DNA from 3 places in the Pseudoalteromonas sp. Ld19 genome. Region 1 is predicted to be linked to each of the others. Evidence: predicted binding sites of a transcription regulator. Region 1 holds the regulator's gene; each other region holds the start of a gene.
What was found. The regulator LexA, encoded in region 1, represses DNA repair genes until DNA is damaged. The targets are predictions, from matches to a motif close to TACTGTATNNNNATACAGTA.

Region 1 (4,690 bases):
ATGTACGGCAAATACAAACAACGCCGTATTGTCATTACTGTAAGTTGTAGAGAGCGGAGCATAAAAAGTCCAGCCAAATGCAGGACCACCACCGGGCATAAATAACGATGCTAATAAAATTAAAAACGCAAACGGTAAAATCCAAAAACTCCAGTTATTCATTCTTGGTAGTGCCATATCAGGTGCACCAATCATCAGCGGCACCATCCAATTGGCAAGACCAGTAAAGGCTGGCATTACTGCACCAAATACCATAATTAAACCGTGTACGGTGGTCATTTGATTAAAAAAGTGGGGATCAACCAACTGTAAACCTGGTTGAAATAATTCAGCCCTAATCACCATGGCCATTGCGCCACCAATTAAAAACATGGTCAGCGAAAATATTAAATATAAACTACCTATATCTTTATGATTGGTTGTATAAAGCCAGCGTTTAAATCCTTTTGCAGGGTGATGTGCATGATGCGCTTCATCGGCGTTAGGTTGTTCTACTATGCTACTCATTAGTTCGCCTCCACTTTGGCATCAAGTGCTGTCTGTATTTGACTCGGCTGAATAACATCACCCGTATCGTTACCCCATGCATTACGCTTATAAGTAATAACTGCTGCTAATTGCTTTATAGATAACTGTTTTGCAAAGGCTTGCATTGCAGTGCCTGGGCGGCCATGAATAATTATATCAATGTGATCTTCAATATCCCCTAATACAATTGGACTCCCTTTAAGTGCAGGAAATACACCTGGTAATCCCATGCCCGTAGGCTGATGGCACGCTGCACAATTAGCCATATATACTTGTTCACCCAAAGTCATTAACTCATCTTTAGGTAACGTTTGATCAAGCAGTGCGGCATCTGCCAGCGCAGCTTTCTGCTTAGCCTGCTTTGCATCTACCAACCAGGTTTTAAAATCGGATTCTGATTTTGCAACTACAACCACAGGCATAAAACCATGATCTTTACCGCACAGCTCAGCGCATTGACCCCGGTAAATCCCTTCTTCGTTTATATTGGTCCATGTTTCGTTTATAAACCCAGGATTTGCGTCTTTTTTGACGGCAAAATCGGGCACCCACCACGAGTGAATAACATCGTCTGAGGTCATTAAAAAACGTACTTTTTGGTTTATAGGCAGTACCAGTGGTTTATCTACCTCAAGTAAATAGTTAGGGTTTTTCTGTGCAAGATTAGCAATTTCGTCTTGAGGAGTAGAAAGCATTGAGTAAAACTCAACGTCTTCACCCATGTATTCGTAATGCCATTTCCATTGCGATCCTGTAATTTTAATAGTGAGATCAGCCTTACTGGCATCTTCCATTGCAATTAGAGTTTTAGTGGCCGGTATAGCCATAGCAATTAAAATAACAAACGGAATAGCAGTCCAAAGTATTTCTACTTTCGTGCTTTCGTGAAATTGAGCAGGCACTGCTCCTTTAGATTTGCGGTGATGAATGAGTGCCCAAAACATAATGGCAAACACGATTACCCCAATCACACAACATATGAAAAATATAGTCATGTGCAGCTGATAAACATTATTACTTATATCAGTTACGCCTTTACGCATATTAAATTGGCTATTTGCCAATACTTGCTGCGGAAAAACAAACAGTATAAGCCACAAGGTAGAGCTCAATTTACCCATGTGACGACTCCTTTGATGCTGTTGCGAGTGCAAAGCGAAGAGGCATACGGCTTAAACGCCAATTCGTTATTTTTATTTTTGTATTAATACCCTCGTCCTTATTAAACAATTAGGTATTACACTGCGCTAACCAAGGTTTTATTGTAAATATGTGTATTCTCAAAACTAAAAACAATGAGTTACTGTTAGCCCAGCCCATTAATAATTAGCTAAAGATTAACCAACAAGCAAGTTTTAGTATGAAAATTAAACAAATGATATTAACGGATTAGCAAAAAAACATGTCACTTTTAAAATTTTAAAATGATGCGAACTGAGTTTTGATAGGGGTTACAAATAACATAAGGGGATAAAAGAGGAGTGCAATAAAAATTGTTTAGTAAGGAGCCTTGTAACTAAAAATGCGTACTAAAAAGCACGCATTTATAAAATCACTAATTTAACACTGCATTAATTAGTGATTTATTATAGTGATAAGAAAGTAGCTCAATAACAAGGCTAAAATTATGATACATAGTTGTTCTATATAAATAATTTTTAACGTAGTTAGTGAGTTATTTAATGCGCTAAAATGATCATGTTTTTACTAAAATTGGTATTACATCCAATCAGCGTTACGAATAACCCCAACAGCCAAACCTTCAATATTAAAAGATTCGTTTTCTAAATCGACTTCAATTGCTGAAAAATCATCATTTTCAGCATGCAGCAGTACTTTTCGACCTGCTTTTTCAAAGCGCTTTACAGTTACATCATCATCAACACGTGCAACTACAACTTGCCCATTTTCAGCAACTTGAGTTTTATACACCGCCAATAAGTCGCCATCCATAATACCTATATCTTTCATGCTCATACCGTTAACGCGCAGTAAAAAATCGGCAGCAGGTTTAAACATTAATGGATCAATTTTACAATGACTTTCAACATGCTCTTGCGCCAAAATAGGCTCACCGGCCGCTACTCGGCCAATTAGAGGCAAACCCAATTGCTCAGGTTCTTCTTCAACAAGTTGAATACCTCGGCTTGCGCCTGGCTTCATTTTAATAACACCTTTTTTTGCAAGTGCTTTTAGATGCTCTTCTGCAGCATTGGCACTTTTAAAACCTAGTGTTTGTGCAATCTCTGCACGTGTAGGGGGCATACCAGTGTCTTTAATAAAAACTTTAACTAATTCGAGTATTTGAGCTTGGCGCTTCGTTAATGGTCGCATATAACTGGTTTTCCATACAGTACATTTAACTGTGAGTATATACAGTTAAATAAAAATCGCAAATTTAAATTAAGCTAAACAAACTATGCGATTACCAGCTAATAGCGTTTGTTTTTCATAATTAATAAATCCCCCTTTCACACTTACAAAAACAAAGTCTGGTTACATAAATTAAACAAGTGTATTTTTATATTTACAATAATAGCCTTGTTAAACACACCCCAATGTTAATGGGTTGAAAACAGATTATTAACATGTACACTTTATAAGAACAAAATAAATTCAAAAGGATTATAAAATGAAAAAATACTCACCATTATTTATTGGCCTACTGTTCAGTGGTTATACGCACGCTCAAGTTCCACTTTTTGAAGTTCAATACTCTAACATTTCACAAAGCATGACTGCACAAGCAAGTACTCAATCTCAATTTGGGCAACCACTTTTTGAACTAAGCAGCAACACAGATGCTTTTTTCTTACCTATTAAAGGTAATAATATTGAGTTTATTAAAAGCACAACAAGCTCATCAGCAACAGGTAGTCTAATTTGGGTTGGTAAAAGCTTAGATGGTGACGAAGTTACACTCATCAAATCGGAAAAAGGGATTTCTGGTACGGTAAAAGTAGGCGAACATGTTTACAAATTACAACCAAATAAACACTCTGGTCATAACTTCATTGAACTGGATCCAGCAAAACAACCTGCTGAGCATGCACCCGATTATAAGCAATCTAGCAATAGCAACATAGCTTCAATCAGCGAGCAAATTTTAACGGCACAAAATTACCAAACAGCAATGGCTAGCAATGCACAAAGCGATATTAGCTTATTAGTTTTATATACGCCTGCAGCTGCGCAAAAATCGGGGGATATAAATAGCTTAATTGATCTTGCTGTTGTCGAGACCAACCAAGGTTATCAAAACTCAGGCGTTAACGCTGTTGTTAGCGTAGCTCATGTAAGCCAAATTAATTACACTGAAGCTACAAACTCAGGGACTGATTTAAACCGCTTAGCCGCTAAAAATGATGGCTATATGGATGAAGCCCATACATTACGCGATCAATACGGTGCTGATGTAGTCATATTAGTGAATGATGTAAACGGTTACTGTGGTCAGGCAAAAGCCATTGGTGCAAATGCGAATAGCGCTTTTGCTATGGTCGATTATGACTGTGCAACGGGTTATTACTCTTTTGGTCATGAAATTGGACATTTACAAGGCGCTCGTCATAACCCTGAAAACGATCCATCAACATCTCCATATTCATTTGGACATGGCTATCAGCAACCTCAATCGCAATGGCGTTCAGTAATGGCGTATAATTGCACCAATAATTGTACCCGCATTAATTACTGGTCGAACCCAAACAAATCATACAATGGTGATGTAATGGGAACTTTAGCAGAACATGACAATGCAAGAGTATTAAATTTAACAAATCCAATTATTGCAAACTTTAGATCTTCAACCCCCCCGCCAACAAATGATAATGTACTACAAAATAATCAACCGATTACAGTTAGTGGCGCTAGAAATAGCGAACAGTTGTTTACTTTTGCAGTGCCAAATGGGGCGACGCAAGTTACATTCACAACCTCAGGTGGTAGTGGTGATGTTGATCTACATGTAAAATACAACGCAATTGCATCGAGTAATAACTTTGATTGCCGTCCTTATAAAAACGGAAATAGCGAAAGTTGTAGCGATACTCGTACTGGTAATTACTCTATTATGCTCAAAGGTTTTAATGCCTTTAATAATGTAGAACTAGTCGCTAGTTACCAATAAAAAATATAGCTAATGTAAGCAAGCGTCAAGGTA
Region 2 (4,690 bases), on a different contig from region 1:
TCTGGCTCATCACCAATAAGGGTTTGTGGGTATAATTGCTTAGCAAATAAAATATGCATAGTGGCATTAAAGTAACTCGGCGCCATTGTGACTGTTCTTAATGATTTAAAATACTCAGCACCAAAGCCAATTTCTTCTTTAAGCTCTCTGTTAGCAGCTTGCTCTGGGGTTTCGCCCGGATCGATTAAGCCTTTAGGAAAACCTAACTGGTAATCGTTTGTGCCCGCACAGTATTCACGTACAAGTAGTAATTCGTTGTCTGCACTTAACGGAACAATCATTACTGCTCCCCGGCCACCGCCGCGAATTCGCTCATACTGGCGCTCTTCGTTATTAGAAAATTTGAGTTCTAAAGATTCCACAGTAAATAGTCGACTTTTAGCGACCACATTATTACTAAGGATTTGTGGTGGTATTGGGTGCTTTTTATGTGTCATTGGCGTTAATTTGCTATCATGGCAGTTAGTTCAATAATAAACCTTATAAGTTGAAATTCCTATGTTAAATTGGTCAAAAATCGATACCGTTTTACTCGATATGGATGGAACATTACTCGATTTACATTACGACAGTCATTTTTGGCTTAACGTTATCCCTGCGCAGCACGCATTAGCGAGAGGCATTAGCCTAGATGCAGCTAAAGCTGATATTTTAAAACGCTATCAAGCTGTGAGTGGTCAAATACAGTGGTATTGTTTAGATTACTGGGAAGAGCAATTAAGCTTACCTATAATGGAGCTTAAACGAGAGTCTCAGCATTTAATTAAAATGCGCGAAGACGTACCTCATTTTTTAACTGAGCTTAAAAAAGCAGGCAAAGAGTTAATTTTACTTACCAACGCCCACCCTGAGAGTGTCATGCTTAAATTTGAGCATACCGCAATTGATAACTATCTAGATGGCGTAGTCTCTACTCATGAATATGGAGTAAGTAAAGAGCAACAAAGTTTGTGGCACCAAGTACAAAAAGACTTAGGGTTTAATAAGCAGCGCACTTTGTTTGTAGATGACAGTGTGCCGGTTTTAAATGCCGCACGAGAATACGGCATTGAGCACTTACTTGCAGTTGCTAACCCTGATAGCCAACAACCACATAACGAAATAGCCGATTACTTAAGTGTTACCGACTATCGTAAGATTATTTAACGCAGTTTACGTGGGTTAGATTTTTGGGTAACGCGCTTCTAGTCCTTGATATACTAACTTTGCAAAATCAGCATGTTCTGTATCAAGGCTTTTAACTACTTCGACTAAATGTTCGTTATCTTCTTGGCCATTCCATTCTTTAATATAGCTACCGTCTTTGTAACCGTGATCTTGGCGGAAGAAGTTTAACGTATTTTTACCTACGTAGCCTCGATATAAATCATCAACATCCATATCCATCTGCGCCATACAACCGGCAAATGCAGCGGCATTAAACGTTTTATCTGCAACAGCAGACGCCGCTAATATTTCTAGCGTTTGTTTAAAATCATCAGCTTGTTGGGCATTACTAAGCTCAGCTTCAAGTTGCTTTGCTAAGTCTTCGTAGCTAGTTTTGCCGTCAATTCTAAGCGACAAACCAAAATGGAAAATATCAACCAACTCTAAAATAACTTGCTCAGTATCTGGTGTTTGTTTTTTCCACCATTTCCAACCATGATGATCTAGCATTTCAGCACACTCAACCCAAATAGCGCGGTACCATTCAAATCCTTGAGTAAACCATTGCTCATGTACTTTAGTGTTCATGGCGTTTTGCATTTCTAGCATCACTACTAGCTTGTTTAAATTGGCAGACATATCAATTCCTGTCGTTTTGGTTGGCGTAATTTTTGTTGGTGTAATAATACAGATAAAATGCGGATTGTGCATTGGTGTATATTTTCATTAGTGTGCGGGTTTTTATCTTGAGGTAGTAAACTCATGCCATGAGTCAATTAAATCAATAAAATCTTCAAAGCCACAACCACTACTTAAACCATTTTCTTCAAGCGCTAAATCGTCATCTTGATACGCTATTAGGTCTTCGCTGTCTTGATGAAGCGCATGGGCTTCAAATAATGCTTCGTCTTTCGTTAAGATTAAATCGATTTCTTGGCCTTTTAGCGTTAGCGGCTCATAGCTTGAACTCACCGATGCAATGAGTGCTTGCACCATAGCTACTTTGTCTTTGCCTATTTCTTCGTTTAGCCAGCGACCAATAATAGCGTGTTCACTGCTTATTTTAATACGTAGCCCACTAATAGGGTCGCGAATAAATTGATATTCCATAGGGTTTGCCTGTAAATCTTTAATTGCGTAATTATATACGTAAACGCCCGCAAACCACAGGACATATAAAGTAAAATAGCGTCACATGGGCGCTATTTTACTCAACTTTAAAACCGTTAACTTCGCGATCTATAACGCGCGGCGTCAATAATCGACCATAAGTAAATAATAGGAACAAGTACAAAACCTATAAGTACATAAATTAGTGCGTAACTTATTACAATAGCAAGTGCAAAAAATATAGCCGCTAAAATACGCCCTTGCACTAACTGCCCTAAACCAGGAAAAAATATATTACATAATGCTGCGATTACGTTACCGCCAGAACCTTGATCTGCCATACTAACCTCTGTATTTATTTGATTTTATAATTATTTACTTACACACTCTATGCCAATTTATTAAAGCTTACAAATCAAATAGTTAAATCACCCTAGATTTAGAGAGTTAGTAAATTTTGCTAACTTTAGGTCAAATTAGCAGTTTTTATTGTGCATTTACGCTTTTTTGTTTGTTCAAAAAATTAGCAAGTTACTCGTTTTTAAGGCTATTTTATAAATAGCTGTTTATAAAAACAGTATTTTATTTAGCCTAACAAAAACACCTGCTATACTGCCCACAATATTGATTAAAAAGGCGTAACGATGGACGTTTCACAATTACTCGATGGCTTAAATGACAAACAACGCGATGCCGTTGCAGCCCCACTACAAAACATGCTGGTATTAGCAGGTGCTGGGTCTGGTAAAACACGAGTATTAGTTCATCGTATTGCGTGGCTTATGCAAGTTGAGCAAGCCTCTGCTTACAGTATTTTTGCAGTTACCTTTACTAATAAAGCAGCTAAAGAGATGCGCAGCCGCGTTGAAGAAACACTAAAAGCCCCTGTAGGTGGTATGTGGATTGGTACGTTCCATGGTTTGTCTCATCGTATTTTACGTGCTCATCACCGTGAAGCTAATTTACCTGAAGCCTTTCAAATTTTAGACTCTGACGATCAACTTCGGATGATCAAGCGCTTATTAAAATCGATGAATATTGATGATAAAAAGTGGCCTGCTAAACAATTTGGCTGGTACATAAGCGCCAAAAAAGATGAAGCACTTCGCCCTAAAGATATTCAAGCATACGATATTAACGAGCAAATGATGCTGCGTGTTTATGCCGCCTACCAAGAAGCCTGTGATAGAGCTGGCTTAGTTGATTTTGCTGAAATATTACTACGTAGCTACGAAGTGTTAAAAAATAACCCAACGTTACTGCGTCATTACCAGCAGCGCTTTGCACATATGCTCGTAGACGAATTCCAAGATACAAATACCATTCAATATGCATGGTTAAAGTTACTTGCTGGCGATACAAATAGCATCATGATTGTAGGCGACGATGACCAAAGTATTTACGGTTGGCGCGGTGCTAAAATCGAAAATATTAAGCGTTTTTTAACTGACTTTAGCGCAGAAACCATTCGTCTTGAACAAAACTACCGTTCAACCGCGACTATTTTGAAAGCGTCTAACGCATTAATTCAAAATAACTCAGAGCGTATGGGTAAAAGCTTATGGACCGACGGTAACGATGGCGAGCCAATCTCTATTTATGCAGCATTTAATGAGTTAGACGAAGCACGCTTTGTAAGCAGTAAATTACGAAGTTGGCTAAATGCGGGTAATGCCCTTCAAGATGCGGCAATTTTATACAGAAGTAACGCGCAATCACGCGTACTCGAAGAAGCTATGCTTCAGGAAGGCTTAAAATACCGTATTTATGGGGGCATGCGATTCTTTGAGCGCCAAGAAATTAAAGATGCGCTGTCGTACTTACGCCTAGTAGGTAATCGTCAAGACGATGCCGCATTTGAGCGCGTAATTAATACGCCAGCACGCGGTATTGGCGACAAAACATTGAGCCATATACGCGACTGTGCACGAGCAGAATCGTTACCGCTTTGGTATGCCGCAAAAGCAATTGTAGAACAACAGCATTTATCTGGCCGTGCTTCTGGTGCAGTAAGTAAATTTGTAGAGCTCGTTGAACAAATAGAAGATAAAATTAGCGATCTAACTTTACATGAGCAAGCTAAGTACACAATTCAAACCTCAGGCTTGATGGCAATGTACCAAGCAGAAAAAGGTGAAAAAGGCCGTGCTCGCGTAGAAAACTTAGAAGAGCTAATTAGTGCATGTGATCAGTATGAACTTCCTGAAGACGAAGAATATAGCTCACCTTTACAAGGCTTTTTAGCCCATACATCACTTGAGTCAGGTGAAGGGCAAGCAGAAGAGCACGAAGACGCAGTACAAATGATGACGCTTCACTCAGCTAAAGGTTTAGAATTCCCACTCGTGTTTATGGTGGGCGTAGAAGAAGGCATGTTTCCTTCTCAGCAAAGCAACGAAGAGTCGGGTCGTTTAGAAGAAGAGCGCCGCCTTTG
Region 3 (4,690 bases), on a different contig from region 1:
TTCTGCTGTTGTGATTATTGTGTTCTTCACACTTTATACTTCTTCGGGAGTTGTTGCTGGCGGTAAATTATTTGAAAGCTCATTTGGCCTAAGCTATGAAATGGGTTTATACGTCACCACGGGTGTTGTTGTTTTGTATACTTTGTTTGGTGGATTTTTAGCTGTGAGCCTAACTGATTTTGTGCAAGGCTGTATCATGTTTATTGCGCTTATCTTAGTGCCTACTGTTGCCTACTCATTGCTAGAACAACCACTAGAATCGACCCTAAACAGTGTTAATCCAGATATGCTTAATTGGATTGGTGCAGGCTCAACACTAGGTATTATTTCAGCAATGGCATGGGGATTAGGTTATTTTGGACAACCTCATATTATTGTCCGTTTTATGTCAGTACGCAGTGTTAAAGACATGCCAACGGCTCGTCGTATTGGTATGACATGGATGATTGTTGCCGCCGTTGGTGCTGTTGCTACAGGTATATTTGGTGCCGCATATACTTATGAAAATAACATTGTAGTGAAAGACCCTGAAACTATTTTCTTAATTCTTTCAGAGCTACTATTTCACCCTTTGATTGCTGGCTTTTTATTAGCTGCAATTTTAGCGGCTATTATGAGTACAATTTCTTCACAGTTATTAGTTAGTTCAAGCTCTTTGACAGAAGATTTATATAAAACATTTTTACGTAAAGATGCTAGCGATTTTGAATTGGTAACCGTTGGCCGAATTAGTGTAGCTATTGTGGCACTGTTCGCTATCTACTTAGCCTATGATCGAGATAGCTCTATTTTAGACTTGGTTAGTAATGCATGGGCAGGGTTTGGAGCTGCATTTGGTCCATTGGTGTTGTTTAGTCTTTATTGGAAACGTATGAACTTTGCTGGTGCTTTAGCCGGTATGCTGGTGGGTGCATGTACAGTACTTATTTGGATCTACGGTCCATTTACTATTGATGGCAAGAGCTTAAGTAGCTTTATGTATGAAATAGTACCTGGCTTTATTTTATCGAGTATTGCTATTGTCGCTGTAAGTTTAGTAACAAGTGAGCCTGCAGAAGATATAACAATATTATTTGATGAAGTAGAAAAAGAGCTTTAAATAGCTAATTTAAGTTGGATTAAGTAATAAAAAAGGGAGCAACTTAGTTGCTCCCTTTTTTATTTAATGCTTTTTTAGCTTACTTGTTTTTCGTCGCTATTTTTGATCGAAGCAACATTATCTGTTTTTTTACTTTTTTCTGAGACTTTAGCCGGCACAGGATCTTTTGCGCCTTTCAATACAGCCATAAAGTCATCTTTGCTCTTTGCTATTTCCAGGGCCAGTGACTCTATTTGTTGCTCACTTAACGGTACATCTACTTTTTCGAGCATTAGCTCAAGTGACTCTGCTATATCGAGCATTTTGTCATAGGCATCAGCTTCTTTTTTAGTAGTAAACGTCATGCGCTCAACTCCGTTTCGTTCTACAACATATTTAACAACAACAGCCATGATTTCTCCTGCAAGCTTGCGTGGCAATGTGGTTTATAAAAACCATTAGTTTACTGTTTTTATGTACAGTAATGGTTTGTGATGTAATTTGCAAGTTTCTCTTATTATTTTCAGTTCGTTCTAAATTTGACAAAAAACGGTAATTTTACTTTAGTTAAGCAATCACTTGTTTTACCCGCTGCATTACAGGATTTCGGATAGTAGTGATAATGCGCTTAGTTATTCTTTAAGTAACTAATTTTAGCACTTTATTTATTGAATGTTTCCTAAGCAAAATTTAAACAATGTTCGAACAAAATTCAAGGAAGCCAAAATGAAAATATTTAACAGCTTATTGCTTGTAAGTTTATTGTGTTTGCTCCCTGCAACTAATATTTATGCTCAGTTATCTGAAATTACTCAACAGATACCGCAATTTGAAGCCATTAGTATAAATAAAGCAGATGCGAGTTTACTAACGAAATTACCAGGAATTGGCAATAAGAAAGCCGAGGCAATCGTTGAGTATAGAGATAAAAATGGTGAATTCACTTCTATAGATGATTTAACTAAAGTTAAGGGGATTGGTAAAAAGCTAATGACTAAGTTGGAGGGAAAAGTTAAGCTTTAAGTCCTATTAAACCGTATTGGCCTTTGACTAAATATATTTAATAATGTGTTAGTCATGTTTGAGCTGTAAATAGGTTTTTTATTGTTAAACTGATAAGCATAAAGGGCGCTTAAGCGCCCTTATTATAATGTTTTAATGCTTCACTGAGATTTTTTTTAGCGAAGTTAATTTCTATTGGTGTTGTTAATAACGGGTAGCAAAGTCCGCCAAGGATTAAAAATGGTATTAGGATCCAACCTTTAAATACGGTAAATATTAAAAATAGTGGGCTGAGTAACAACAATTTTATAATACGAAGCAATACGCGTTCAGAAGGTGAAAGCATCGTTAATGAATCAGCGATAACAGCTTGCCTGTCGCGTATTTTTAAATGCTTTAGTTCTGTAAGTTGACTAGAAAAAAAAGTAAACATAATGACTAAACCGTTCTTTTTAACATTAGGCGACCTGTTATTACGATAAAAAATGTAATAGCAAATAATCCAAATATAATTTCCATCCAAGCAGGCATACTCAAACCCGCAAACTGCCAATCTATGTTTCCGCAATCACCCGTCGCTTGAAAAAAGTGAGGGATCCATTCATGCAAAGGTATAAACGACGGGAAGTTTGGCTCAAACTCGCAGCTAAATGCAAAAGGATCTGTGGTTGTTTGCATATCGATATGTTCGCGTGCTATTAAATAGCCCCAAATACTTGATACTCCCCAGATTGAATAGGCAATAACACGCGTTACTTTACTGTTAGGATTAATTGAGCCAGCAATACCAGCTGCAAGCAATCCTAACACGGCAGTACGTTGATAAATACACATTATGCATGGCGCCAGCCCCATTTGGTATTGAAAGAATAGGGCAGTAACTTCAAGTAAAAAAACAATAGCGGTGAATAAAAGCCAGGGTGTACGTTGGGTGGGTAATTGCGCAAGCCAGTTCATAAAAATTCCACGTTTAAATAAAGCATTAGATTATGACTTAGGATAAAGTCTGCGGCAACAAAAAGGAAAAAAAGCGACCGAAGTAACTAAAATTAATGATCACTTGATACAACCCTAATTGACGCGGTGTGGTGTTCTACCAAGCCCCATTGATAACATAAGTCCTGCCATATCACTTTATAAGCCTATAGTAGGCACCGCTAAGGCCAACTATAGTTAGCGCATGATATACGGTAGTAGGATTAGGATGACACCCATTCTAATTATTAAGAATGAAATCAAGGCTGCAGAAGCATTGGGGAATAGGTGTCTGGTTGCTTTTTATAATAAGAGAACATCTGAAATATTAATGATAAGTGTATCAGAAGTCATTAATAGCGCTAAATCATCAACTAGGCAGGTTTCAGTTCAGTTAAGGTCCTTGCCTAACAAGAACCTAAATCAGGGTGCTAGCACTGTCGCACTTGTCACAAAATAGACGCAAAAACACCGCCAGCACGCCGCTGACTTGCGGTATTCATACATAGTTGTCCAGTGATGAGTCAGATTTTAATTTGATATATTCTAATAGTTTGTTCAATTAAAAGTTATTATCACTCCTTTTATTGGGCCAAAAATCTTATGCTCTGCAGCAATCTTACCTTTGGTGTGTATGGTCACTTTGACTAATGTATATTACTTTACTTGTTAGTTGTGCATCGTCTGGTACAATCAGTCGGCTATTCATGTGAACAATAAGTTGTAGATTAATTCGAGTGGGAATTGAATGAGAATTTTTAAAGCCAAAAGTCCAGCAGGATTTGCTGAAGAATATATAGTTGAGTCTATTTGGAATGGTGATTTCCCTCCAGGTTCAATTCTACCTGCAGAACGGGAACTCTCAGAGTTAATTGGCGTAACAAGAACAACTTTACGTGAAGTATTACAACGTTTAGCACGTGATGGCTGGTTAACTATTCAACATGGTAAACCTACCAAAGTTAATAATTTTTGGGAAACATCAGGCTTAAATATTCTTGAAACCTTAGCGCGTTTAGATGAAGATAAAATGCCTGAGCTGACCGATCAACTTCTATCGGCAAGAACAAATATCAGTGCAATTTATACGCGTGCTGCAATTAAATTAAACCCAGAACGTGTGATTGAGATTTTATCACAAAGTGATGAATTAGAAGATACCGCTCAAGCCTTCTCTGATTACGATTACAAAGTGCATCACGAGCTGGCTGTTGCCGGTAACAATCGTATTTATGTATTAATACTAAATGGCTTTAGAGGCTTTTATTCAAAAATTGGTTGTCATTACTTTTCAGATGCAGGAACACGTGAACTTGCTCGCCAGTTTTACAAAGACCTAACGGTACTAGCGGAAAATAGAGAGCACGATGGTGCGATTTCGATGATGCGTAAATATGGACATCAAACGGGCGAAATTTGGCAGAGAATTCGTGGTGATATGCCATCGGATATAATGGACTAAACGCTTGAAAAAAACCTGTATTTGCAGGTTTTTTTGCATTTTAGATGTTTTAAATCTCTTCGGGTTTATTCCCCGCCGCTTGCGGCGTAGTATTGAGTAATGAGCGAATTTATACATAAAAGCCACAATGTGACAGTTTTACTTTATCACTTAGTTTTCCCTGCAAAATATAG

Region 2: uvrD (DNA helicase II) is a predicted target of LexA. The motif match lies at 2,817-2,836, and genes of this name have one in related genera.
Region 3: ACJJVZ_RS15025 (YebG family protein) is a predicted target of LexA. The motif match lies at 1,543-1,562, and genes of this name have one in related genera.

What each region holds. Positions count from the first base shown of each region.
Region 1 is NZ_JBISHA010000016.1:35,130-39,819, reverse strand. Features, by position in the region: gene ctaD (cytochrome c oxidase subunit I) at 1-507, opposite strand, end outside; gene coxB (cytochrome c oxidase subunit II) at 507-1,649, opposite strand; gene lexA (transcriptional repressor LexA) at 2,248-2,862, opposite strand; gene ACJJVZ_RS04510 (M12 family metallo-peptidase) at 3,161-4,657, shown strand.
Region 2 is NZ_JBISHA010000024.1:124,424-129,113, forward strand. Features, by position in the region: gene nudE (ADP compounds hydrolase NudE) at 1-437, opposite strand, end outside; gene yrfG (GMP/IMP nucleotidase) at 499-1,146, shown strand; gene ACJJVZ_RS19385 (dUTP diphosphatase) at 1,162-1,785, opposite strand; gene ACJJVZ_RS19390 (YacL family protein) at 1,888-2,256, opposite strand; gene ACJJVZ_RS19395 (hypothetical protein) at 2,373-2,597, opposite strand; gene uvrD (DNA helicase II) at 2,901-4,690, shown strand, end outside.
Region 3 is NZ_JBISHA010000021.1:663,587-668,276, reverse strand. Features, by position in the region: gene putP (sodium/proline symporter PutP) at 1-1,099, shown strand, start outside; gene ACJJVZ_RS15025 (YebG family protein) at 1,174-1,491, opposite strand; gene ACJJVZ_RS15020 (helix-hairpin-helix domain-containing protein) at 1,805-2,101, shown strand; gene ACJJVZ_RS15015 (DUF6170 family protein) at 2,211-2,513, opposite strand; gene dsbB (disulfide bond formation protein DsbB) at 2,519-3,037, opposite strand; gene fadR (fatty acid metabolism transcriptional regulator FadR) at 3,804-4,517, shown strand; partial or broken gene tnpA (IS200/IS605 family transposase) at 4,617-4,690, shown strand, end outside.